DNA from 3 places in the Salinifilum ghardaiensis genome. Region 3 is predicted to be linked to each of the others. Evidence: riboswitches for the same ligand, from Rfam matches in the RefSeq annotation. Region 3 holds a riboswitch; each other region holds the start of a gene.
The links. A riboswitch is a leader RNA that binds a small molecule or an ion and turns the genes downstream of it on or off. The one in region 3 is predicted to bind glycine.
Positions count from the first base shown of each region.

Region 1: it holds a riboswitch for glycine, as region 3 does, so the genes downstream of both, gcvP (aminomethyl-transferring glycine dehydrogenase) here and gcvH (glycine cleavage system protein GcvH) in region 3, are expected to answer to the same signal.
Region 2: it holds a riboswitch for glycine, as region 3 does, so the genes downstream of both, gcvT (glycine cleavage system aminomethyltransferase GcvT) here and gcvH (glycine cleavage system protein GcvH) in region 3, are expected to answer to the same signal.

Region 1 is NZ_CM137101.1:1,868,632-1,876,139, forward strand. It holds gene ACVGV0_RS08395 (hypothetical protein) at 279-509, shown strand; gene ACVGV0_RS08400 (CDP-alcohol phosphatidyltransferase family protein) at 730-1,488, shown strand; gene gcvH (glycine cleavage system protein GcvH) at 1,614-1,997, shown strand; gene garA (glycogen accumulation regulator GarA) at 2,117-2,581, shown strand; gene ACVGV0_RS08415 (bifunctional nuclease family protein) at 2,923-3,399, shown strand; gene ACVGV0_RS08420 (MerR family transcriptional regulator) at 3,969-4,487, shown strand; glycine riboswitch at 4,624-4,721, shown strand; glycine riboswitch at 4,722-4,840, shown strand; gene gcvP (aminomethyl-transferring glycine dehydrogenase) at 4,898-7,508, shown strand, end outside.
Region 2 is NZ_CM137101.1:3,757,913-3,765,420, forward strand. It holds gene ACVGV0_RS17125 (Tm-1-like ATP-binding domain-containing protein) at 1-399, opposite strand, end outside; gene ACVGV0_RS17130 (potassium channel family protein) at 462-1,277, opposite strand; gene ACVGV0_RS17135 (hypothetical protein) at 1,398-1,553, opposite strand; gene ACVGV0_RS17140 (acyl-CoA dehydrogenase family protein) at 1,710-2,888, opposite strand; gene ACVGV0_RS17145 (TetR/AcrR family transcriptional regulator) at 3,015-3,680, shown strand; glycine riboswitch at 3,817-3,910, shown strand; glycine riboswitch at 3,911-4,008, shown strand; gene gcvT (glycine cleavage system aminomethyltransferase GcvT) at 4,137-5,240, shown strand; gene glyA (serine hydroxymethyltransferase) at 5,303-6,583, shown strand; gene ACVGV0_RS17160 (hypothetical protein) at 6,772-7,287, shown strand; gene ACVGV0_RS17165 (DedA family protein) at 7,430-7,508, opposite strand, start outside.
Region 3 is NZ_CM137101.1:4,220,051-4,227,558, reverse strand. It holds gene ald (alanine dehydrogenase) at 1-10, opposite strand, end outside; gene ACVGV0_RS19260 (GNAT family N-acetyltransferase) at 361-954, shown strand; gene ACVGV0_RS19255 (helix-turn-helix domain-containing protein) at 976-2,565, opposite strand; glycine riboswitch at 2,664-2,763, shown strand; glycine riboswitch at 2,764-2,858, shown strand; gene gcvH (glycine cleavage system protein GcvH) at 2,921-3,289, shown strand; gene ACVGV0_RS19245 (L-serine ammonia-lyase) at 3,639-4,994, shown strand; gene ACVGV0_RS19240 (DUF202 domain-containing protein) at 5,032-5,370, opposite strand; gene ACVGV0_RS19235 (YidH family protein) at 5,437-5,826, opposite strand; gene ACVGV0_RS19230 (SSI family serine proteinase inhibitor) at 6,052-6,459, opposite strand; gene ACVGV0_RS19225 (MerR family transcriptional regulator) at 6,680-7,508, opposite strand, start outside.

The sequences.
Region 1 (7,508 bases), 2.4 Mb from region 3:
GTGGCCCCCGGGGCGGTGTCCGGCCGGGCGCTCCGCCCGGTGCCCGGTGCAGCTGTTCGGTCCGGCGCTCGCGTGATCGGCGCCGCGCTCGCGCTCGGCGACGCGTGGTGTTCGTCCGGCGACTGTTCGTGTCGGGTGCGCGACATGTGGTGGAGGAGTCCGCACAATCGGCGGCGGGACGCCTCGCCGGGCGTTCCGCCGAGGCCGGCGCCGCGGGGAGATGCGGTGCCGGTGCCGCAACGTTCGCCGGTGAGCACGGACGGGAGGTGCTTTCCGCAATGACAGGTGACGGAGCCCGCGACTCCTCCGGGGCCGGTGGGAGCGAAGCCGCCGAGGACCTGCCCACCGCGCTGCACAGCGTGGTGTGGAGCCACGGGCACGCCTACGTGCTCGAAGGACTGAGCGGGGCCCGCTGGGCCGGGGTCGACGACCGCGGCCGACCGTGCTTCCTCACCGACGCCGACCTGCGGCGTCGCGGCTTCACCGTGCAGCGGGCTCGCACGGCCTGAGCGACCGGGCGGTGCGCAGCGCCGCCCCGACTTGCGCCGCGCGTCCCGGACCGCGCCGCGGTGGGGGCGCGCTCGGCGGCCGCTGTTCGATCACCGCGCGGTTGCGCTGCGCACGTCGGTCCCGCACCGGGGCGGTGGGCCGCATGTGCGATCCTCATCCGGGGAGGCGTCGTACCGATGGGCTCGGTACCGGCGGCGGCGCGACACACAGGGGGAGGCCGTGGTGCACGACGCGGACAGCACCACGAACGGCACCGCGCGAGGACCGGCCGAGGAACCGGGGGCGTCGGCGGGCGACCCCGCCGGAACCGGGGACCAGCCCGGCGGCGCCACCGCTGCTTCCGGCGAGGGCGCGCCGATCGAACCCGGCATCGAGCGGATGCGCGAGGTCGCCGTCGGACTCTGGCACGACCCGTGGTTCACCGTGCCGAACCTGCTCAGCGCGATCCGGCTGGGCGGGGTGCCGCTGTTCCTGTGGCTGCTGCTCGGCCCGCAGGCCGACCTGCTGGCCCTGCTCGTCCTCGTCGCCAGCGGTGTGACCGACTGGCTCGACGGGAAGCTGGCGCGGTGGCTCGGGCAGTACAGCCGGCTCGGCGAAGTCCTCGACCCGGTGGCCGACCGCCTCTACATCGTGGCGACGCTGGTCGCCTTCGTGCTGCGCGACGTCGTCCCCTGGTGGATCGCCGCGGTGCTCGTCGGGCGGGACGTGGTGCTGGCGCTGTGCGTGCCGGTGCTGCGCTTCTGCGGATTCCAGCCGCCGGACGTGCACTACCTGGGCAAGGCGGCCACGTTCTGCCTGATGTACGCCTTCCCGATGCTGCTGCTGGTGCAGGAGGACATCGCGCTCAGCGAGGTGCTGCGGCCCATCGCGTACGCGCTGACCTGCTGGGGCGGCGTGCTCTACCTCTGGGCCGGCGTGCTCTACCTGGGGCAGGTGACCGCAGCGCTGCGGGAGGCGGCGCGCGCGGTGCGCGGATGACGCGCCCGGCGCAGCGCGTGTTGCGGGACGTGCCGGTGGGCAATACGCTGCCCGCCGGCGGATGATCTCGCGAGCCCGGCCGGTGACCGGGCTGAGCAGCGCCCCCGAGCAGGAAGGCGGACCCAGTGGCCTCGGAGGAGATCAGGTACACCCAGGAGCACGAGTGGGTGCGCCGCACCGATGCGGAGACCGTGCGCGTCGGCATCACCGACTACGCGCAGCAGCAGCTCGGTGACGTCGTGTTCGTGCAGGTGCCGGACGTGGACGAGGGCGTCGAAGCCGGCGGGGCGATGGGCGAGGTCGAGTCGACCAAGAGCGTGTCGGACCTCTACGCCCCGGTCGGCGGTGTCGTCACCGCCCGCAACGAGGCCCTGCAGGACCGGCCCGAGCTGGTCAACAGCGACCCCTTCGGGCAGGGGTGGCTCGTGGAGCTGCGCTTGGCGGACGTCGCCGAGTGGGACGTGCTGCTCGACGCCGAGGCCTACCAGCGGCTGATCGAGCAGGAATGACCGCGCCGCGGCGCGCGTTGATCACTGCGGCGACCGGGACTCCCGCGTACTCGGGCTGGTGCCGGCGCGGTACGTTGGAATCTCGTTGGCACGATCTATCCGCGTAGAGGAGAGCTCAGGTGAGCCAGAACAGCGGCTCCGGTGACGTCCCACCGGAGCAGTCACCGGAGACCACCTCGGTCTTCAAGCCCTTCTCGGAGCAGGACGGCACCGAGAGCGCCCCGCAGACCGAGTCCGCGGGCTCAGGGGTCGACGCGCTGCCGGCCGGGTCGGCGCTGCTGGTGGTGAAGCGCGGTCCGAACGCGGGCTCGCGGTTCCTGCTGGACCGGGAGACCACCAGCACGGGGCGGCACCCGGACAGCGACATCTTCCTCGACGACGTCACGGTCTCGCGCCGGCACGCCGAGTTCCGGCGCGAGGGCAACGACTTCGTCGTCGTCGACGTCGGCAGCCTCAACGGCACCTACGTCAACCGGGAACCGGTGGACACCTCGGTGCTGGCCAACGGTGACGAGGTGCAGGTCGGCAAGTTCCGGTTGGTGTTCCTGACCGGGCCGGCCGACGGGGGACAGAGCGCGCGCTGAAGCGGCAGCGGACCTGAACGCGGGGCGACGCCGGTGAGCGGGCGCCGCCCCGAGCGGTGCGAGTGTCGCCGCCGAGGCGCGACTGCGCGGCCCGGTCGGCCTTCGCGTCCACCGCCGCCCGCGGGGCGGTGTAGGGTGACGAGCGCTGCCGTCGGTCGGGAACCCGCGGCGATCCGCCGAGCGGGGGGTTGCGACGGGCCCGCGCCTCCCGTCGGGGCGGTGCGCAGTGGAGGACGGACGGCTGGGCGCGTCCGCCGTATCGCGGGTAGCGTCGGAAGCGTCGGTGCGCGATCCTCGACAGGGATGTCACGCTTCGGCGCGCTGGAGGAGGCGATGTGACGATGAGCAGCGAGATGCGCGTCGTCGGCGTGCGCGTGGAACTACCGGCCAACCAGCCGATCCTGCTGCTGCGGGAGACGGAGGGTGAGCGGTACCTGCCGATCTGGATCGGCTCGGTGGAGGCGACCGCCATCGCGCTGGAGCAGCAGGGGGTGCGGCCGGCGCGTCCGCTGACGCACGACCTGCTCAAGGATGTGATCGGTGCCCTGGGGCGTGATCTCGAGCAGGTGCGTATCACGGATCTGCAGGAGGGGACGTTCTTCGCCGAACTCGTCTTCGACGGGGACGTGCGGGTGTCGGCGCGGCCGAGCGACTCGGTGGCTCTGGCCCTGCGCGCCGGCGTGTCCATCCACGCCGACGAAGCGGTGCTGGACGAGGCAGGTCTGATCATCCCGGACGAGCAGGAAGACGAAGTGGAGAAGTTCCGCGAGTTCCTGGATTCGGTCTCACCGGAGGACTTCCGCGGCGCGGACACGTGACCGCGCGAGGACGATCGCGGAGCGACGGGGCCCTCGGCGCGGTCGAGGGCCCCGTCGTCGTCGCGCTCCCCGCCGTCGCGGTCCCTCGCCCGCGTGTGGCGGGGTGCGGCCCGGAGGGGAGGCCGGGGGCGGCGCGGAGGCCCCGCCGCTGTTGATCTTCTCCGGCGTGGTCCGCGCGTCGCGTTGACCGCCCACACCGGGCGGCCTACTGTCGAATTGCGCGAATCGCTCCGGTGTCGTTTTCGCTGGCAGTCGTGGGGGATCGGGACAGCAGGGAGGTCCCGGCTGCTGGCGCCGAGGCGGGTGCTGGCGGGCACCCGGGCGCGTCGGCTGCCGGGACCGGCAGCCGGGCCGGAGCAGATTCGCCGAACGCACCGGACCGGATTCGTCGGCAGCGTGCCGGACGAGGGGAGGCAGGCGTGGTCGAGCAAGCGCCCGAGCGGGGTTCCGCAGGGGAAGAGGACGAGTCGCCTGGTGCGCCGTCCGCTGGGACCGCTGCGACCGGTGCGCCCCCGATGCCCGGCGGGGGCGGCGCGACGGAGGAATCGTCCCCGCACGGGGCCGGCGGAATGCTGCCCGAGGACTCGGTCTCCGACGAGCTCGTCGGTTTCCGGGGAGCGGCGGCGTGCCAGATCGCGGGCATCACCTACCGCCAGTTGGACTACTGGGCGCGCACGAAGCTCGTGGGCCCGTCGATCCGCAGCGCCACCGGTTCGGGTTCGCAGCGGCTCTACTCGTTCAAGGACATCCTCGTGCTCAAGGTGGTCAAACGGCTGCTGGACACGGGGGTGTCGCTGCACAACATCCGGCTGGCCGTGGACCACCTGCGCAGCAGGGGGGTGCGCGACCTGGCGGGGCTCACGTTGTTCAGCGATGGCACCACCGTCTACGAGTGCACCTCCCCCGAGGAGGTCGTCGACCTGCTGCAGGGCGGGCAGGGCGTCTTCGGGATCGCCGTGAGCGGGGCGATGCGCGAGATCACCGGGACGATCCACGAGTTCCCCGCCGAACGCGCCGACGGCGCGCTGGTCGAACCGCTCGAGGAGGACGAGCTCTCCCGCCGGCGGCGGGACCGGCGCACCGGGTGACCGCGGGCCCGGGGCCGCGGTCCCGGCGGGGACGGGCGCACCGCGCGCTCGCGCCGGTGCGCACCGTCAAGCAGGTGTGCGTCAGCTGACAGCCCCTCGGGCGGGAGCGCCTGATCAGGTATGCTCACGGCATCGCTGACCCCGTGCGGGAGAGTTCGGCTCGAGCGATCGAGTCGGCGCCGAAGGAGCAAATCTCCCCATCAACCTCTCAGGCCACTGGACCGCGCGGGCGAGATGCCTCTGGAAAGAGGGTGCGGCGACGGCGGCGCACCCCGCCGACGGTGCAAGTCCGGCCGGACCGCCGGACGAAGCTCTCAGGCGTTCGCGCAGCGAACAGTGACAGAGGGGGAGAGTCGGCAGCACGCTGGTGTTGCCGCCCCCTTGTTCGCCGCGAAGATTGAGGTTGGGCGATGACCGACGTGACCCACGACCGCATTCCACTCGCCGCGCTGGAGCACGGGACTCCGTTCGCCGATCGGCACGTCGGGCCGACGCCGGCCGAACTCGCCCGGATGCTCGACGTGGTCGGGGTCGGTTCCCTCGAGGAACTGGCAGACAAAGCCGTGCCCAGCGGAATCCGTGAGCGGGACCTGCAGCTCGAGCTGCCGGAACCGGCCACGGAAGCCCAGGCGCTCGCGGAGCTGCGCGACCTCGCGCAGCGCTGCACCCCGCGCACCCAGATGATCGGGCTCGGCTACTACGACACGATCACCCCCGGCGTGATCCTGCGCAACGTGCTGGAGAACCCCGCCTGGTACACGGCCTACACGGCTTACCAGCCGGAGATCTCGCAGGGGCGGCTGGAAGCCCTGCTGAACTTCCAGACGATGGTCTCGGACCTGACGGGGGTGCCGGTCGCCAACGCCTCCATGCTGGACGAGTCCACCGCTGCCGCCGAGGGCATGACGCTGGTGCGGCGCGGCGGCAAGGCCAAGTCGCCGCGGTTCGTCGTCGATGCCGACACGCTGCCGCAGACCGTGGAAATCCTGCGCACCCGCGCGGAACCGCTCGGCATCGAGCTGGAGGTCGCCGACCTGTCGCAGGGCGCGAGCGGTCTGCCGGACGGCGAGTTCTTCGGCGCGCTGCTGGCCTACCCGGGCGCCTCCGGCGCCGTCCGGGACCAGGAGGAGGTGCTCGCGGAGATCCACCGCCGCGGGGCGCTGGCCGTGGTCGCCACCGACCTGCTGGCCCTGACGCTGCTGCGCGCCCCCGGTGAGATCGGCGCCGACGTCGTCGTCGGCAACACCCAGCGCTTCGGCGTGCCGCTCGGGTTCGGCGGCCCGCACGCCGGGTTCATGGCCGTGCGCAAGGGCCTGGAGCGGCAGCTGCCGGGACGTCTCGTCGGCGTGAGCGTCGACACGGACGGCAACCAGGCCTACCGGCTGGCACTGCAGACCCGCGAGCAGCACATCCGCCGCGAGAAGGCCACGAGCAACATCTGCACCGCGCAGGTGCTGCTGGCGGTCATGGCGGGCATGTACGCCGTCTACCACGGCCCGGCGGGCCTGCGGAACATCGCCACCCGGGTGCACCGGATGGCGGCCGTGCTGTCCGCCCGCCTGCGCCAGGGCGGGGTCGAGGTCGTCGAGGACGCCTTCTTCGACACGGTGCTGGCCCGCGTGCCCGGGCGCGCCGACGAGGTCGTGGCCGCCGCGCGCGCGGAGGGCATCAACCTGCGCAGGGCCGATGCGGACCACGTGGGCATCGCCTGCGACGAGAGGACGACCCGGCAGGACCTGCGCGGCGTGTGCGCCGCGTTCGGCCTCACCGCCGAGCTCGGCGAGCTGGACGAGCTGGACACCGGCACCGCGGACGCGCTGCCGCGCCCGCTCGAGCGCACGTCCGAGTACCTGACCCACCCGGTGTTCCACCGCCACCAGTCGGAGACCTCGCTGCTGCGCTACCTGCGGGAGCTCTCCGACAAGGACGTCGCGCTGGACCGCAGCATGATCCCGCTGGGCTCGTGCACGATGAAGCTCAACGCCACCACCGAGATGGAGCCGGTCACCTGGCCCGAGTTCGGCGACCTGCACCCGTTCGCGCCCGCGGAGGACGCCGAGGGGATGCTGCGGATCGTCGACGACCTCCAGCGGTGGCTGGCCGACATCACCGGCTACGACGCGGTGAGCGTGCAGCCCAACGCGGGCAGCCAAGGCGAGTTCGCCGGTCTGCTGGCCATCCGCGCCTACCAGCAACAGCGCGGGCAGGAGCAGCGGGACGTCTGCCTGATCCCGGCCAGCGCGCACGGCACCAACGCCGCCAGCGCCACCATGGCCGGGTTGCGCGTGGTCGTCGTGCGCTGCGACGACTCGGGCAACGTCGAGATGGAGCACCTGCGGGAGCTCGCGGCCAAGCACGCCGACGACCTCGCCGCGATCATGATCACCTACCCGTCCACGCACGGCGTGTACGAGGACACCGTGCGGGAGGTGTGCGGCGTCGTCCACGAGGCGGGCGGTCAGGTCTACGTCGATGGGGCGAACCTCAACGCCCTCATCGGGCTGGCCCGGATGGGCAAGTTCGGCGCGGACGTGTCCCACCTGAACCTGCACAAGACGTTCTGCATCCCGCACGGGGGCGGCGGTCCCGGTGTGGGCCCGATCGGCGTGCGCGAGCACCTCGCCCCGTTCCTTCCGAACCACCCGCTGCAGCCGCAGGCCGGTCCGGAGACCGGGGTCGGTCCGATCAGCGAAACCCCGTGGGGGAGCGCGTCGATCCTGCCGATCTCCTGGGCGTACGTGCGGATGATGGGTGCCGACGGGCTGCGCCGGGCCACGTTGACCGCGGTCGCGGCGGCGAACTACGTGGCGCGGCGCCTGGACCACTACTTCCCGGTGCTCTACACCGGCAAGGACGGCTACGTGGCCCACGAGTGCATCCTCGACCTGCGGCCGATCAGCAAGAGCAGCGGCGTCTCGGTGGACGACGTGGCCAAGCGGCTCGCCGACTACGGCATCCACGCGCCGACCATGTCCTTCCCGGTCAACGGCACGCTCATGGTGGAGCCGACCGAGAGCGAGG
Region 2 (7,508 bases), 460 kb from region 3:
CTTCGGCACGCCCACCGGGAGGGCGCGCAGACCGCGGGAGATCAGCGCGGTGCCGCCGGAGCCGCCGAGGCCGAGCACCCCGTCCGCCGGCCGCTCGGCCAGGAAGCGCTCGAGCGCGAGGGCCATGGCGGCCACCGCCGTGCCGCGGTCGGCGGTGAACACCGCGTCCGCCCCCTCGGGGTGGTGCGCGGCGACGTCCCGGGCGGGGACGTCCGGTGCCGCGCTCCGCGCAGCGGGGCCGGTGCCGACGTCGACGGTGGTCACGGCGCAGTGCGGGGCGAGCAGCTCCGCCACGTAGCGCAGATCGTCCCCCTTCGTGTCGAACGTGCCCACCACGTAGGCCCTCGGCGTGCGGTGCCCTCCGGTCACGGCGCCCTCCGTACACGGCTGCGTGATCATCGCGGATGCTACTGCGCCAGCGCCTGCTCTGCCCAGAGGCGCGCGTCCGCCGCGTCAGCGGCTCACGACGACCGGCCCTCGTCCGGGACGGCGGGCAGCTGCGCGCGCAGCGCGGTGATCTCGGTCTTGAGGGAGGCGACCTCGCCGCGCAGCCGTTCGGCCTCCGCGGCGCTGTCGGCCGTGGCCCGGCCGGCGCGCTCGACGGAGTTCTCCACACCGCCGAACTTCTCCACGAACCAGGAGGCGATGCTGCCGGTGACGACGCCGAGCAGGGCGATGCCCGCGAGCATCAACCCCACGGCGATGAGCTTGCCCTGCCCGGTCACGGGGTAGTAGTCGCCGTAGCCGACCGTGGTGATCGTCGCCATGGTCCACCACAGCGCATCAGCGAAGCTCGTGATCGTGGCCTCGCCGGCGCCGCGTTCGGCGTCCAGCACGGCGAGGGCGGCCGAGACGCCGAGCAGCGCGGTCGCGCCGGAGACGTACAGCACGACCTGCCCGCGCACCCGCGCCTGGATCCTGCGGTTCATCAGCACCAGCACCGTCACCAGCCGCAGCACGCGCAGCTGGCGCAGCACCGGGACGAGGATGACCACCAGGTCGAACAGGTTGTGCAGCACGAACCGGCCGCGCTGCCTGGCCAGGGCGAGGCGCACGGCGTAGTCCACGGCGAACGCGCCCCACGTGACCCACATGGCCACTCCGACGCCGCGGCGCACGCCCGGCTGCATGCCGGGTTCGAGCACCGTCCACGCGTACAGCGCGAAGAACAGCACCGACAGCGCGATGAGCGGCCACTCGGTGCGCTGCTCCCACTTCGCCAGCGGTGGAGGAGCGGCGCTCCCCGCGTTCTCGGAGCGCACGGTCTCGGATGACATCGCGCCCATGGTGCCGTGCCCGGAAGCGCCCGGGAACACGGCCGCGGCACCGGTCACGTCCGCGCTGCCCGCGCGGAAGAACGGCCCGCCGATCCGCGGGGAACGGCGGGCCGCAGGGCGTCACCGGCTCGGCTTGTTGCCCTTGAGCAGCTTGTTCTTCGCCTCGTCGATCTTGGCCCGGGTCTTGGGGTCCTGGGCGTACTTCTTCGCCTGCCGGATCGCCCGGCGCCCCTGGGGGCTGCTGGCGAGTCCGACGATCTTCTTCATCAGCGACATGTCCGCTCCTGGTCGGTCCTCAGCACGCGGCCTGTCCGCCGAAGTCCTGCCCGTCGAACGGCAGACCGGCGCGTCACCTGGGGATCAGGCGTCCACCAGCCTACCGAGGTGATCGCGGGGACGACACCGCGCGCGGCGGGCCCCGGCGCGGGGACCTCAGCCGAGCACCCCGCTGACCGAGCTGTGCCCCTTGAGGATGTTGCGGGCGATGGTGCGGCGCTGGATCTCGTCGGTGCCCTCGAAGATGCGCAGCAACCGCAGGTCGCGGAACCAGCGCTCGACCGGCAGCTCGCGGGTGTAGCCCATGCCGCCGTGGATCTGCATCACGCGGTCGACGATCTCGTTGGCGCGGGTCCCGCCGTAGAGCTTGGCCATGGACTGCGCGTGCCGCGAGTCCATCCCCTGGTCGACCTGCCAGGCCGCTTGCAGCACGAGCCACCGCAGCGCCTCGATCTCCACGGCCGAGTCGGCGATCATCCACTGGATGGCCTGCCGGTCGGCGATGGGCGCGCCGAAGGTCTGGCGGTTGTTGGCGTACTCGGTGGCCATCCCGACGAGCCGCTCGCAGGCGCCGAGCGCGTGCGCGGGCAGCATGTAGCGCCCGCGGCCGATCCACTGCATCGCGAGCTGGAAGCCCTGACCGACCTCGCCGAGCACGTTCTCCTCGGGCACGCGCACCTCGTCGAACACCAGCGAGGCGGGTTGGCGCTCCCACTCGCCCATGATGTCGATGGGTTCGGAGGTCCAGCCCATGTCGCGGTCGACGAGGAAGCAGGTCACTCCGCCGTCGGCGCCCTTGGACTTGTCGGTGACGGCGAACACCATGGCGAAGTCGGCGTCGATGCCGCCGGTGATGAAGGTCTTCTCGCCGTTGATCACCCACTCGCCGCCCTCCTTGCGGGCGGTGGTGCGGATGTTCTTCGCGTCCGATCCGGCACCGGGCTCGGTGATGGCGAAGCAGGACTTCCGGGTGCCTTCGATGGTGGGCAGCAGGTAGCGCCGCTGCTGCTCCTCGTTGCCGCGGTAGAGGATGTTGTCCGCGTCACCGCCGAACTGGAACGGCACGAACGTGCGCCCCAGCTCGATCTGGATCAGCGCCGTCAGCACGGCCGGCAGGCCCATCCCGCCGTACTCCTCGGGGGTCTGCACGCCCCAGAACCCCGCCTCGCGCGCCTTGTTCCGCAGGTCCGCCTGCTCCTGCTCGGTCAGCCCCCGCTCACCGGCGCGCTCCCGGTGCAGCACCTGCTGCTCCAGCGGCATGAGCTCGCGCTGGACGAACTGGCGCACCCAGTCGCGCACGTCGCGCTCGGTATCGGACAACGAGAAGTCGACCATTGACCTGCACCCTTCCGCGTGAGCTACTAACTAACAACGTTAGTTTTATGGCAGCCTAGAGTCGGCCGCGCAGCCTTCGCAAGAGGCGTCCACCCCAGGCCACCCCGTCCCGACCGTGGAGAAACCGTGCCCCGTCCGAGCCGTCCCCGCCTGACGACCGAGCGCATCGCCCGGGTCGGCCTCGAGATCATCGACGCCGAGGGGCTCGAGGCGCTGTCCATGCGCCGCCTGGCCGAGCGCCTCGACGTCCGCGCGGCGTCGCTGTACAACCACGTGCCGAACAAGGACGACCTGCTGCACACGATCTCCGACGAGGTCATGGCCCAGGTCGACGTCTCCGGCTTCGAGGTCGACTGGCCCACCGGCCTGCGCACGTGGGCGCGGTCCTACCGCGCCGCCCTGCGCGCGCACCCCAACCTCGTGCCGTTCCTGGCCGGCGGACCGGCCCGCCGGGAGAACGCGCTGCGCCGCGCCGACCGGGTGCACGGCGGCCTCGTGCGCGCCGGCTGGCCGCAGCGGTACGCCACGATGATCGGCGCGTCGACGAAGTACCTCGTCGTCGGCTCGGCCATGGCCTCGTTCGCCGAGGGCTTCCCCGCCGACGCGAGCGTCTACGACGAGCGGTTCCCCCACCTCGACCGCGCCCACCTGCTGCCGCAGCACACCGAGATCGACGCGGACAGCTTCGAACTCGCCCTCGGAGCGCTCATCGACGGGTTGCGCGAGGTCCACCGCACCCTCACCGCAGCGGCGCGCGAGGGCGGAGCGGCGATGCCGCACACCCCGCGCTGACCTGCACGCGCAACCGAGTGAGATCAGCCTCGCGTTGCGGTTGACTGCCCGCGGGGTCCTCCGTAGCGTCACGCTCTGACCAGGCCACAACCGGACAGCAGCGGACAGCAGACCGCACAACCGAATACCGCGCCGTTGACTCCGTGCGGGAGAGATCCCGGCCCGTCGGGACGCCGAAGGAGCAAGCACTCCCCAGCAAACTCTCAGGCACCACCTACCGCACGGTACGAGGCGGAACGGGAGGAAAGCAGGAGCGGACCGCTTCTCGCCCACGGTGCAAGCCGTCCAGCGACGGTGAAACTCTCAGGCCCATGACTCCAGGGGAGATCGCCCGACGTGCGTACGACCGCGCGGGTGGCGATCGAAGTGGTCCGGCTACGCTGGCAGGATCCGATTGCGTGCAGTTCCGGACCCGCGACCGCCGACCGGCGCCGCCCCCAGGAGGAGTCAGACACGATGACCTCACCGAGGCAGACGCCCCTGCACCAGGTCCACGAGGAGCTGGGTGCGACGTTCACCGACTTCGCCGGCTGGCACATGCCGGTGCGGTACACCAGTGACACCGCCGAGCACAACGCGGTGCGCAACAGCGCCGGCCTGTTCGACCTGTCGCACATGGGTGAGCTCCACATCCGCGGGCCGCAGGCCGCGGAGGCCATGGACTACGCCCTGCTGGCCAACACCTCGGCGATCACGCCCGGCCGCGCGCGCTACACGATGATCTGCAACAGCGACGGCGGCGTGCTCGACGACCTCATCGTCTACCGGCTGCGCGAGGACGAGTACCTCGTCGTCGCCAACGCCGCCAACGCCGGCACCGTCTCCGAAGCGCTGGCCGACCGCGTCTCCGGCTTCGAGGTCGAGTTCCACGACACCTCGCACGAGTACGCGCTCATCGCGCTGCAGGGGCCGAACGCGGCGGCGATCCTCGGGCCGCTGACCGACACCGACCTGTCGACCGTCAAGTACTTCGCCGGGTACTACAGCACCGTGGCTGGTCGCGAGGTCATGCTCGCCCGCACCGGTTACACCGGCGAGGACGGTTTCGAACTGTTCACCGCGCCGGAGGACGCCGAGCCGATCTGGCGGGCGCTCGCCGAGGCCGGCGCGGACCACGACCTCAAGCCCGCCGGACTGTCCTGCCGGGACACGTTGCGGCTGGAAGCGGGTATGCCGTTGTACGGCAACGAGCTCAGCGCCGAGTTGACGCCGTACCACGCCAATCTCGGCCGGGTGGTCAAGCTCGACAAACCCGACGACTTCGTGGGCAAGGCCGCGCTGGCGAAGGTCGCCGAAGTTCCCACCGACCGGACACTGGTGGGGCTGAGCACCGACCAGCGGCGCGCGCCGCGGCACGGCTACTCCGTGCTCGACCCCGGGGGCAACGAGATCGGCGAGGTCACCAGCGGTGCGCCCTCCCCCACTCTGGGGCACCCGATCGCGATGGCCTATGTGGACCGCGCGCACAGCCAACCGGGCACGGCGCTGAACGTGGACGTGCGCGGCAGGTCGCTGCCGGTGGAGGTGGTGGAACTGCCGTTCTACCGCCGCGGCACGTGACAACCGCGCCGTTCGACCGATCCGCAGGGCCGTCGCAGACAGAAAACAGGAGGCAACACCAAATGTCCACACCGGACCTGTTCAACGACCAGCTTGCCGCGGTCGACCCGGAGGTCGCTGCTGCGGTGGGTTCTGAGTTGCGTCGCCAGCAGAACACGTTGGAGATGATCGCTTCGGAGAACTTCGCACCGCGCTCCGTCCTGGAGGCTCAGGGGTCGGTGCTGACGAACAAGTACGCCGAGGGGTATCCGGGCAAGCGCTACTACGGCGGCTGCGAGAACGTCGACGTGATCGAGCAGTTGGCGATCGACCGGGCCAAGGAGCTGTTCGGCGCGTCGTTCGCGAACGTGCAGCCGCACTCGGGTGCGCAGGCCAACGCCTCTGCGATGTTCGCGCTGCTCAAGCCGGGCGACACGATCATGGGGCTGGACCTGGCCCACGGTGGCCACCTCACCCACGGCATGCGGATCAACTTCTCCGGCAAGCTCTACAACGTCGTGCCGTACCACGTCGACGAGTCGGACCACCGCATCGACATGGACGAGGTGGCCCGGCTGGCGCGGGAGAACCGGCCGAACATGATCATCGCCGGCTGGTCGGCGTACCCGCGGCAGTTGGACTTCGCCCGCTTCCGGGAGATCGCCGACGAGGTCGGGGCGTACCTGATGGTGGACATGGCGCACTTCGCCGGTCTGGTCGCCGCGGGGCTGCACCCCAACCCGGTGCCGCACGCGCACGTGGTCACCACCACCACGCACAAGACCCTGGGGGGTCCGCGGGGCGGGGTGATCCTCTCTGCTGACGAGGAGCTCACCAAGAAGTTCAACTCGGCGGTGTTCCCGGGGCAGCAGGGCGGTCCGCTGGAGCACGTGATCGCGGGCAAGGCGGTGCTGTTCAAGGCCGCACGCGGCGAGGAGTTCGTCGACCGGCAGCGGCGCACCGTCGAGGGGGCGCAGGTCCTGGCGCAGCGCTTGCAGCAGGGCGATGCGACCGCCGCGGGGGTGCAGCTGGTCTCCGGTGGGACCGACGTGCACCTGGTGCTGGTGGACCTGCGCAACGCCGAGCTGGACGGCAAGCAGGCCGAGGACCGGCTGCACGAGATCGGGATCACGGTCAACCGCAACGCGGTGCCGAACGATCCGCGGCCGCCGATGGTGACCTCCGGGCTGCGGATCGGCACGTCCGCGCTGGCCACCCGCGGCTTCGGCGCCGAGGAGTTCGGCGAGGTCGCCGACGTCATCGCCGAAGCGCTGCAGCCGAACCTCGACGAGGCGAGCACGAAGAAGCTGCGGGCCCGCGTCGAGGCCCTCGCCGCGGCCAAACCGCTCTACCCGGGCCTGTGATCCGCCCGAGGCCGTGAGCAACAGCTGCTGATCTGCCGGTCCCCTCCGCTCCACCGGAGGGGACCGCGGCCCGATCGTGGCGGGGCCGCGCTCCCGACCGGGGGCGCGGCCTCGATCGCGGGACGATTCGACGACATCGCCCGCGAAACGCCCCGCGGACGTGGTCGCGGGTGCCATCCTGACGCGCCATGGAGACGATCACCCCCGACGTGCGAATCGCGCGCGAGCCCTCCGCCGCGCGGCGGATGTGGTGGTTGGCGGGAACGGCCGTCGGCGGACCCGCTCTGGCCGCCTGCTTCGCCGCGAGCCTGCTGATCACCTCGCAGCAGGGCGAGACCTGGTCGTACGGGTGGTGGTTCGGCATCTTCGCCTTCCTCTGCACCGCCCTGCCAGCCGTGCTGCAGGCCGTCGCGTGGCTGCCGGTGCTGCGGATGCGGGACCTGTCGATCACGTTCACCGCCGGCGGGTTGACCTACCGCACGCGGGAGACCCGGCGGACCGTGCGCTGGCCGGACGTGCGCTGGATCCGCCTCGGTCACCGGCCCGTGCTCGGCACCTCCCTGCACGTGCGGCTGAACGCCCCGCGGGGCAGCGCCCGGTGCAACGGCCTGTTCGTGCCGCTGGGCGCCGACGCACCACCACCGCACGAGCTGCGGCGAACCCTGATGCAGCTCAGCGGCAACACGGCGCGGCTCAAGAGCTGATCAGGCGAGCTCCTCGCAGAGCTCGGCCGGCGGTCGACCCGCCCGAGGCGCGCCGGCCGGTGGGGTCGCGCCCGCGAGCGGTCCGCACGCGCGGCGTGCGTCCCAGCTGAACGGGGCCGAAGCGCAGCGGCGGGCACCGCGCTCAGGCGGCCTGCTCGACGTCCTCGTCGGCCGCGACGGGTCCACCGGTCTCCTGCTGCAGCGCGGCCTCCTGCTTGCGG
Region 3 (7,508 bases):
CGATGCGCACGGTCGATCCTTTCCCTCGGTGTCGCGTGTCACGATCCGTCGCACCGCTGGGCGACGCATCATTCCCACACGATGAGCGTGCCCGCCTCCGTTTGTGCCGTCAGCACAAAACGCCTGCGCAAGGCGATGTGGGACCGCACGGGCGATGGCGTCGAAGAGGAGCGCGGACCGCCGGTACCGGTCCGCCGAGCGGCCGGTGCACCCGGTGGCGGTCCTCGTGGGGACCGGGGGACACGCGCTCCGCTGCGCACCTCCAGCGCGGAACACCTGCGCAAGAGCGGTGTGGGGCATGATCGGGGGGAGGCCGCGCGTCCGGGGCGCGTCCGCGCGAAGCGCTCGAGGAGGGTGACGATGGCAGAAGCAGGCCGAGGGTTCCGCGTCCGGCAGCCGCGCCCGTCCGACCTGGAAGCCCTCCTCGCCATCCACGGCGATCCGCGGACGAACCGGCACAACCCGCGCGGGCCGCTGCGCGACCGCGAGGAGGGCCGAGCCCTGCTGGAGGAGTGGATCGACGACTGGCGGCGCTGCGGCATCGGTTACTGGACGGTGACGGCCTCCCCGGATGTTCCGGGAGAGACCGGTGCGCCGGGAGAGGTGGGTGCGCGGGGGAACCCCGGAGGGGGAGGTCCCGGGAGCATCGCCGGTTTCGGCGGCCCGCGGTACCTGGCGGCCGGATCGGCGCGGGTGTTCAACCTGTACTACCGGTTCGCCCCGGACCGGTGGGGGCGCGGGTGGGCCTCGGCCCTCGCGCGGCACGCGGTCGGCGCAGCGCACCGCGCCGACCGCGGGACACCGGTGATCGCGCGGATGGAACCCGCCAACCGGGCGTCCGAACGCGTCGCGGAGAAGGCGGGGCTGGCCTTCGCCGGCCACGACCGCAACGGGCGCCGCGTCCTCGCCGACCGCCCGGTCGCGGAGGGGTTCCTCGCGGACCTGCCCCCGTGAGCGCGGGGGGTCAGCGGTCGCTCAGTCGTGCTGGGCCCACGCGCCGGCGAGCAGCTGGACGAGCAGCGCCGCGCGCACGTCCGGGTCGTCCAGGTCGAGCTGCAGGACCTCCTCGACCCGCCGCATCCGGTACCGGAAGGTGTTCGGGTGCACCCGCAGCTCGCGGCTGGCCCGCCGCGGCTCGGCCGGGTGCCGCAGCCAGGCGTGCAACGTGGCCACGTAGTCCGAGCCGTGCCGCTGGTCGTGCTCGCGCAACGCCGCGAGCGGCCCCAGCGCGCCCACGCCCGCGTCCGTGGCGGCCCCGGCCATCCGCGACAGCACCAGCGCTGGCCAGTGCTCCTCGTACACCACCACCCGCGAGCGGGTGAGCCCGCCGCGGGACAGTCCCACGAGCTCGTCGGCCTGGCCGCGGGAGGCGGCGAGATCGGCGACGCCGACGGCCGTGCCCACGCCGATGAGCGGACGCGGGTCGATGTCCCACCCGGCCAGCGCCTCCCGCAGCGTGCGCCACCCGCCGGGACCGGAACGGTCCGGAACCACCGCGTACAGCAGGTTGCCGATCTCCGTGACCAGCGGGTGCGGCCCGATCCCGCGGGTGATCCACTCCCAGATGCCCAGCCGGTGCCCCTCGTCCGGCCCCTCCGGGGCGGGCACCTCGATCGCCACCACCCGGTGCGGTTCGTTCGACACGGCCAGCTCCGTGGCGGCCGCGCGCCAGCCCTCGCCTCCCTGCAGCAGCAGGTGCACCTGCTCGGCCGAGCGCTGCCGCTCCGCGTCGGACACCGCGCGCCAGCGCAGCAGGCGCAGCGCCACGAGCGGGGCGGTGTCGGCGAAGGCGGTGGCGCGCTCCTCGGAGACCTCCTCCGGCACTACGGCCCACATCGATCCCAGCAGCTCGCCGCCCATCCGGATGGGCACCACCAGCCGTGGCAGCGTGCCGTCCTGCTGCGCGGGCACGAACACGGCCGAGCCGGACTTGCTCAGCTGCCGGAACGTGCCGCGGGCGCGGAACTTGGCCAGCACCTCGTCCGGCTGGCGCCGCCCCATGATCGTCGACACGCGCGCCGGGTCGATCCGGTCCTGCCGCGCCGAGTGCGCCAGCACCTGCGAGTGCGCGTCCTCGATCGTGACCGGTGCGTCGACGACATCGGCGACCGCGTCGGCCACGCGGAACAGGTCCCCCAGGCCCGGCAGCCCGGTGAACTCCCGCGCGGAGCCGCCGGCCGCGGGCACCTCCGGCTCCTCCCGGCGGCCGCCGGCCTCCGCCAGCGCGGCGCGCACCAGCCACACCAGTTGCGCCCACGAGGTGCCGGGCAGCACTTCCACGAGCGCGAGCCCGGCCTCCCGCGCGGCCGCGCGCACCGGTTCCTCGTCGGGCCACGGCGCCTTGCACAGCAGACCGGCCGCACCCCGCTCGGCGCACTCGGCGACGAGGTCGAGCGCCTCGCTGCGGTCGTGGCACGCCACACCGAGAACCAGATCACCTTCGGTGATCGTGATGTCGGCCTCAGCGACGACGACGTCGCCCACGCACGGGGTCGCGTCCGGCAGAACCGCTGCGCGCAGCAAAGTCGGGCCCACCCGCTGGACGAGCGCGGGGAGTTCCAACATGAGCTGCCTCACTGGTGCGCGGCCGGTGGTGCGGTGGGGCGTGTTGACAGCCCGCTGCGTCCGTTTATCGTGACCACACCGACAATCGCATAAGCCGATGATCCCGAGCGGGAGAGACCCCGAGTGCCCCTGGGCACCGGGGCGCCGAAGGAGCAAGACTCCCCGCAAACTCTCAGGCCCAGTGACCGCTCGGAGGAGGTGACTCTGGAAAGCGGCATCACCGCAGGTGCCGCACCCACGGTGCAAGTCGCGCACGCGGCGAAGCTCTCAGGTTCCGCAACAGAGGGGGAGGCCCATCCCGGGCAGTGCACTGACCGCGGCCTGCCCGGACGACGAACGGACGGAGCCTCCCGACATGACGTTGCCGAGCGAACTGCACTACACCGAGGAGCACGAGTGGCTCTCCGAGTCCGGTGAGATCACCCGGATCGGCATCACCCAGCACGCCGCCGACGCCCTCGGCGACATCGTCTACGTCCAGCTGCCCGAGGTCGGGGAGCAGATCGAGGCGGGGCAGTCCTGCGGCGAGCTCGAATCCACGAAATCGGTGAGCGACCTCTACGCGCCGGCGACCGGGGAGGTCACCGCCGTCAACGAGGCCGTGGTCGACGATCCTGCGATCGTCAACTCGGACCCGTACGGTCAGGGGTGGCTGCTGGAGGTGCGCGTCACCGAGATGGGCAAGGTGCTCACCGCCGAGGAGTACCAGCAGCTCATCGGTTAGGGCCTGTTCCGGAACCTCCTCCGTTGTGCGCGGGGGTCAGCGTGGATGCGCCGCGAGGCGGCGGAGAACGGCGTGGCGGAGTCCCCTCCGAAAGGGGCGGACGCTGCCCCGCGAGGCGCCACGCTCCCCGCGCAGCAGGTGTGCGAGGTTGCGGAACAGGATCTTGGATCCTGAGGGAGTCCGGGCGGGCGGCCGCCCGCCCGGAGCGACGAGCCCACCGGCCGCCGGTGCACCGTTCCCGCCCGCGTTCACCGCGGTGCCGCTGCACGGGAATGACCAGTGAGACGACACCGCGGTCGCTGGCAGGGCGCGGTCCCGCGGCCTGACAGCACACCAGGGGGACCGATCAATGGCGATCAGCGTCTTCGACCTCTTCTCCGTGGGAATCGGACCGTCGAGTTCGCACACCGTCGGCCCGATGAGAGCTGCCCGCATGTTCGCCGAACGGCTGGAGCGGGACGGCGCGCTGCCCGCGGTCGCGCGGGTGCGGGCCGAATTGTTCGGATCGCTCGGCGCCACCGGAACCGGCCACGGCAGCCCGAACGCGGTGCTGCTCGGCCTGGAGGGCAACGCCCCCGAAACGGTCGACCCGGCCGTCGGCGGCGAGCGCGCGGCGGAGATCCGGCAGAGCGGCAGTCTGCGGCTGGCCGGTTCCCGCGAGATCCCGTTCCCGGTGGACGACGACCTGGTGCTGCACCGGCAGGAATCGCTGCCGGTGCACCCCAACGGCATGCGGTTCTCCGCCACCGACTCCTCCGGTGCGGAGCTGGCCAGCGCCGACTACTACTCCGTGGGCGGCGGTTTCGTCGTCGACGAGCAGGCCAGCGGCACCGACCGCATCGCCCCGGACGCGACCGCCGTGCGGCTCCCGTTCCACAGCGGCGAGCAACTGCTGCACACGGCCGTCGAGCTGGGGCTGCCGATCAGCGAGGTGATGCGGGCCAACGAGATGTCCTGGCGCAGCCCGGAGGAGGTGCGCGAGGGCCTGCTGCACATCTGGCACGTGATGCGCGAGTGCGTCGACAACGGGTGCCGCGCCACCGGCCACCTGCCCGGCGGGCTGAAGGTGCGCCGCCGCGCGGCGGACCTGCGGGCGAAGCTGTCCGACGAGGACGACCCGACCGAGTGGGCGGGGCTGTACGCGCTGGCGGTCAACGAGGAGAACGCGGCCGGCGGCCGCGTGGTGACTGCGCCGACCAACGGCGCGGCGGGGATCGTGCCCGCCGTGCTGCACTACTACGCGCGGTTCGTCCGCGGTGCCGACGAGGACGGCATCGTGCGCTTCCTGCTCACCGCGGGCGCCATCGGCGCGCTGTTCAAGGAGAACGCGTCGATCTCCGGTGCCGAGGTGGGCTGCCAGGGCGAGGTCGGCTCGGCCTGCTCCATGGCCGCCGCCGGGCTGACCGAGGTCCTCGGCGGCACCCCGGCGCAGGTGGAGAACGCCGCCGAGATCGCCGTCGAGCACAACCTCGGACTGACCTGCGACCCGATCGGCGGGCTCGTGCAGATCCCGTGCATCGAGCGCAACGCGGTCGCTTCGGTCAAGGCGATCACGGCGGCGCGCATGGCGCTGCGCGGCAACGGCACGCACTTCGTGTCCCTGGACAAGGCGATCAAGACGATGCGCAACACCGGGCGCGACATGAAGGACAAGTACAAGGAGACGGCGCGGGGCGGCCTCGCGGTCAACGTCATCGAGTGCTGAAGGCCCGCTCGCAACGGAGGAGGTCGCGCACGGGCTCTCAGAGCACGATGTACAGCAGGGCAGCGGCGCCGGTGAGCACCACCGCCGCGGTGACCGCCGCGTGCAGCCCCGCACCGGGCAGCGGGCGGGCGGCGTGCAACCGGCGCTCCTCCTGCAGGTTCCGGCGCCAGGTCAGCCACGTGCTGCCCGCGACCAGCGGCACGAGCACCACCGCGCAGACGGCCGCGGCGAGCACGCTGTGCCAGGCGAGCAGCCGCAGCAGCACGAGGACGCCCACGGTGAACGCCAGCGTGGTGCGCAGCCAGGCCAGGGCGGTGCGCTCGGTCTGCAGCCCGGGGTCCCAGGGCTGCCGGGGGCGCGGTCCGTTCGCCGTCATCGCGGTGCTCCCTCCGCGGCGGGCGCCCTCTCCGCGTCGGGTGTCCGTTCCCTCGCGGTGCGCATCTCAGACGCCGGGCAGGAACATGAGCACGCAGGCGAGCACACCGGCCGCGACGAGGCCGTAGCCGAGCACGGGTCCGAGCCGCGGGGCGGGCAGGGTGCGTCCCGCGCGCAGCGCCCGCTCGGTGGCGAACCAGCGGTGGAACGCCCCACCGGCGCAGGCCACCCCGCCCGCCACGAGGAGCACCGCGAGGATCGTCCGCAGTGGACTCGCGGGTGAGTGCGGTACGACGTTGAGGGCTTCCACGCCGACGCCCGCCGCCATCAGCGCCAGCGCGGTGCGGATCCACGCGAGGAAGGTTCGCTCGTTGGCGAGGCTGAAGCGCGGGTCCGGGTCATCGCCGGTCGCGTACAGCCGCCGCGGCCAGCGCTCGCCGTCGGGTTCGGAGGCCATACCGCCAGGTTATCCGCTCGCACCGGCGGGCCTGCGGAGCAGGGAAGACCGCTCCGGGACCGGGAGCTGTGCTGGGGCCGCCCCGGTGGGGTCGATCCGGCGTGGGGAACGGTCCAGCGCGGGGCGATCCGGTGTGGGCCGATCCGGTGTGCCGGAGCGGACGACTGCGCGGGGCAGCCGGGACGCCCGGTACCGAGCCGGCGTCCCGGCGCGCGGCGCGGTCGTTCAGAACTGGAAGATCTTGCCGGTTTCGGCCTGCATCCGGCAGGAGTTCGAGTACTCCTTCTGGAAGCGCACCGGCTCACCCCTCCAGTCGCCGGTGGCCGTGGCGGTGACGGGGGCGTACTCCATCGTGCACCGCATCTCATCGCTCTTGAGCGTGTTGAGCTTGCCGTTGGCGCTGGCGAGCGAAGCGCACGCCTGCCGGGCCGCGGGATGCGATCCGCCGGCCGGGTCGCAGGTGAGCACCGCGGCGCTGCGCGCGGAGTCCTGCTTCTGAACGGTCAGCGTGAGCATGCTGTCGGCGGGCTCGGCCGCGGGGTCGGGGTTGGCGGCGGCGCTCGCGACAGCGGGGCTGAGTGCGAGCCCGGCAGCGGCGACCGAGCCGAGCACTGCCCGACGGAACCTGGTCATGTGCACACTCCTCTGCGAAGGTAGCGGACTGCCACCATCTTTATCGGCGTGCGCGGCGTTGTGTATCGGGTATGCCCGAATTTAACTTGATCGAGGTTTCGAGGCGCTGCGGTCGTGACGAGAAGTAACGATCAGCGGCGCTCTTTTCGCTCCGGTGATCACACCGTCGGGTGGTGTCCGCTGTGGTCTGATCACGAGCGGGGAGCGCGTCGTCCGGTCGTCACCGGCTCGGGCTCCGCGGCCGGGAGGACCGCCCGGCGTCCGCGCCCCCTTCCGCCGCGCCGGAGCCCTCCCCGGGTTCCCCGCGGGAATCCCCCGTGGACGCGGAGTGGTCCGCGCCGCGGTCCCCGTCGGCGGATCCGTCCACGTGCGACTCCTCCCGGCTCTCCCCCACGTGGTGCCGGATCACGCGGTTGACCGCGCGCTGGAACCCGTCCACGAGCACCCGCAGCGTCAGCGGCCGCAGTTCGTCGGCCACCGCCTGCACCCGTTCGCGCTCCTCCTCCGGACGTCCCCGCTGGCGGTACGGCCGCAGCACGTTCTCGGCGAAGAGCTCGCGCAGCTCCACGGCGATCTGACCGGTGTGCTGGTCCACGATCTCCTTGGCGCGCACCAGCATGTCCTGCGGCAGGTCGAACTCCAGGATGCGCAGGCCGACGTCGAGCATGGCCGGGACCAGCAGCCGCACCCGCCCGGAGCCGTCGTCGAGGCGCTGCACGATCCCCAGCTGGACGAGCTGGTCGATGCGCGCGTCGTCGAGGTGGCGCCCGGCCCGCTGGTCGAGCTCGTGGCGGTCGAGGTCCTCGGCCTGGTCGTCGGTCCACGGGGCGATCAGCGCGCGCTGCAGGGCCAGCTCCGCGGGGGAGGCGTCGTCCGGGATGCGGTGCAGCTGCCGCTCGATCGCTGCCAGGGTGAAGCCGAGCGCCTGCAGCTCCCGGATCAGGTCGAGCCGGGCGAGGTGCTCGCCCGAGTACATCCCGGTCCGCCCGCGCAGCCGCGGCGGGGGGAGCAGCCCGCGCGAGGAGTAGAAGCGGATCGTCCGCACGGTC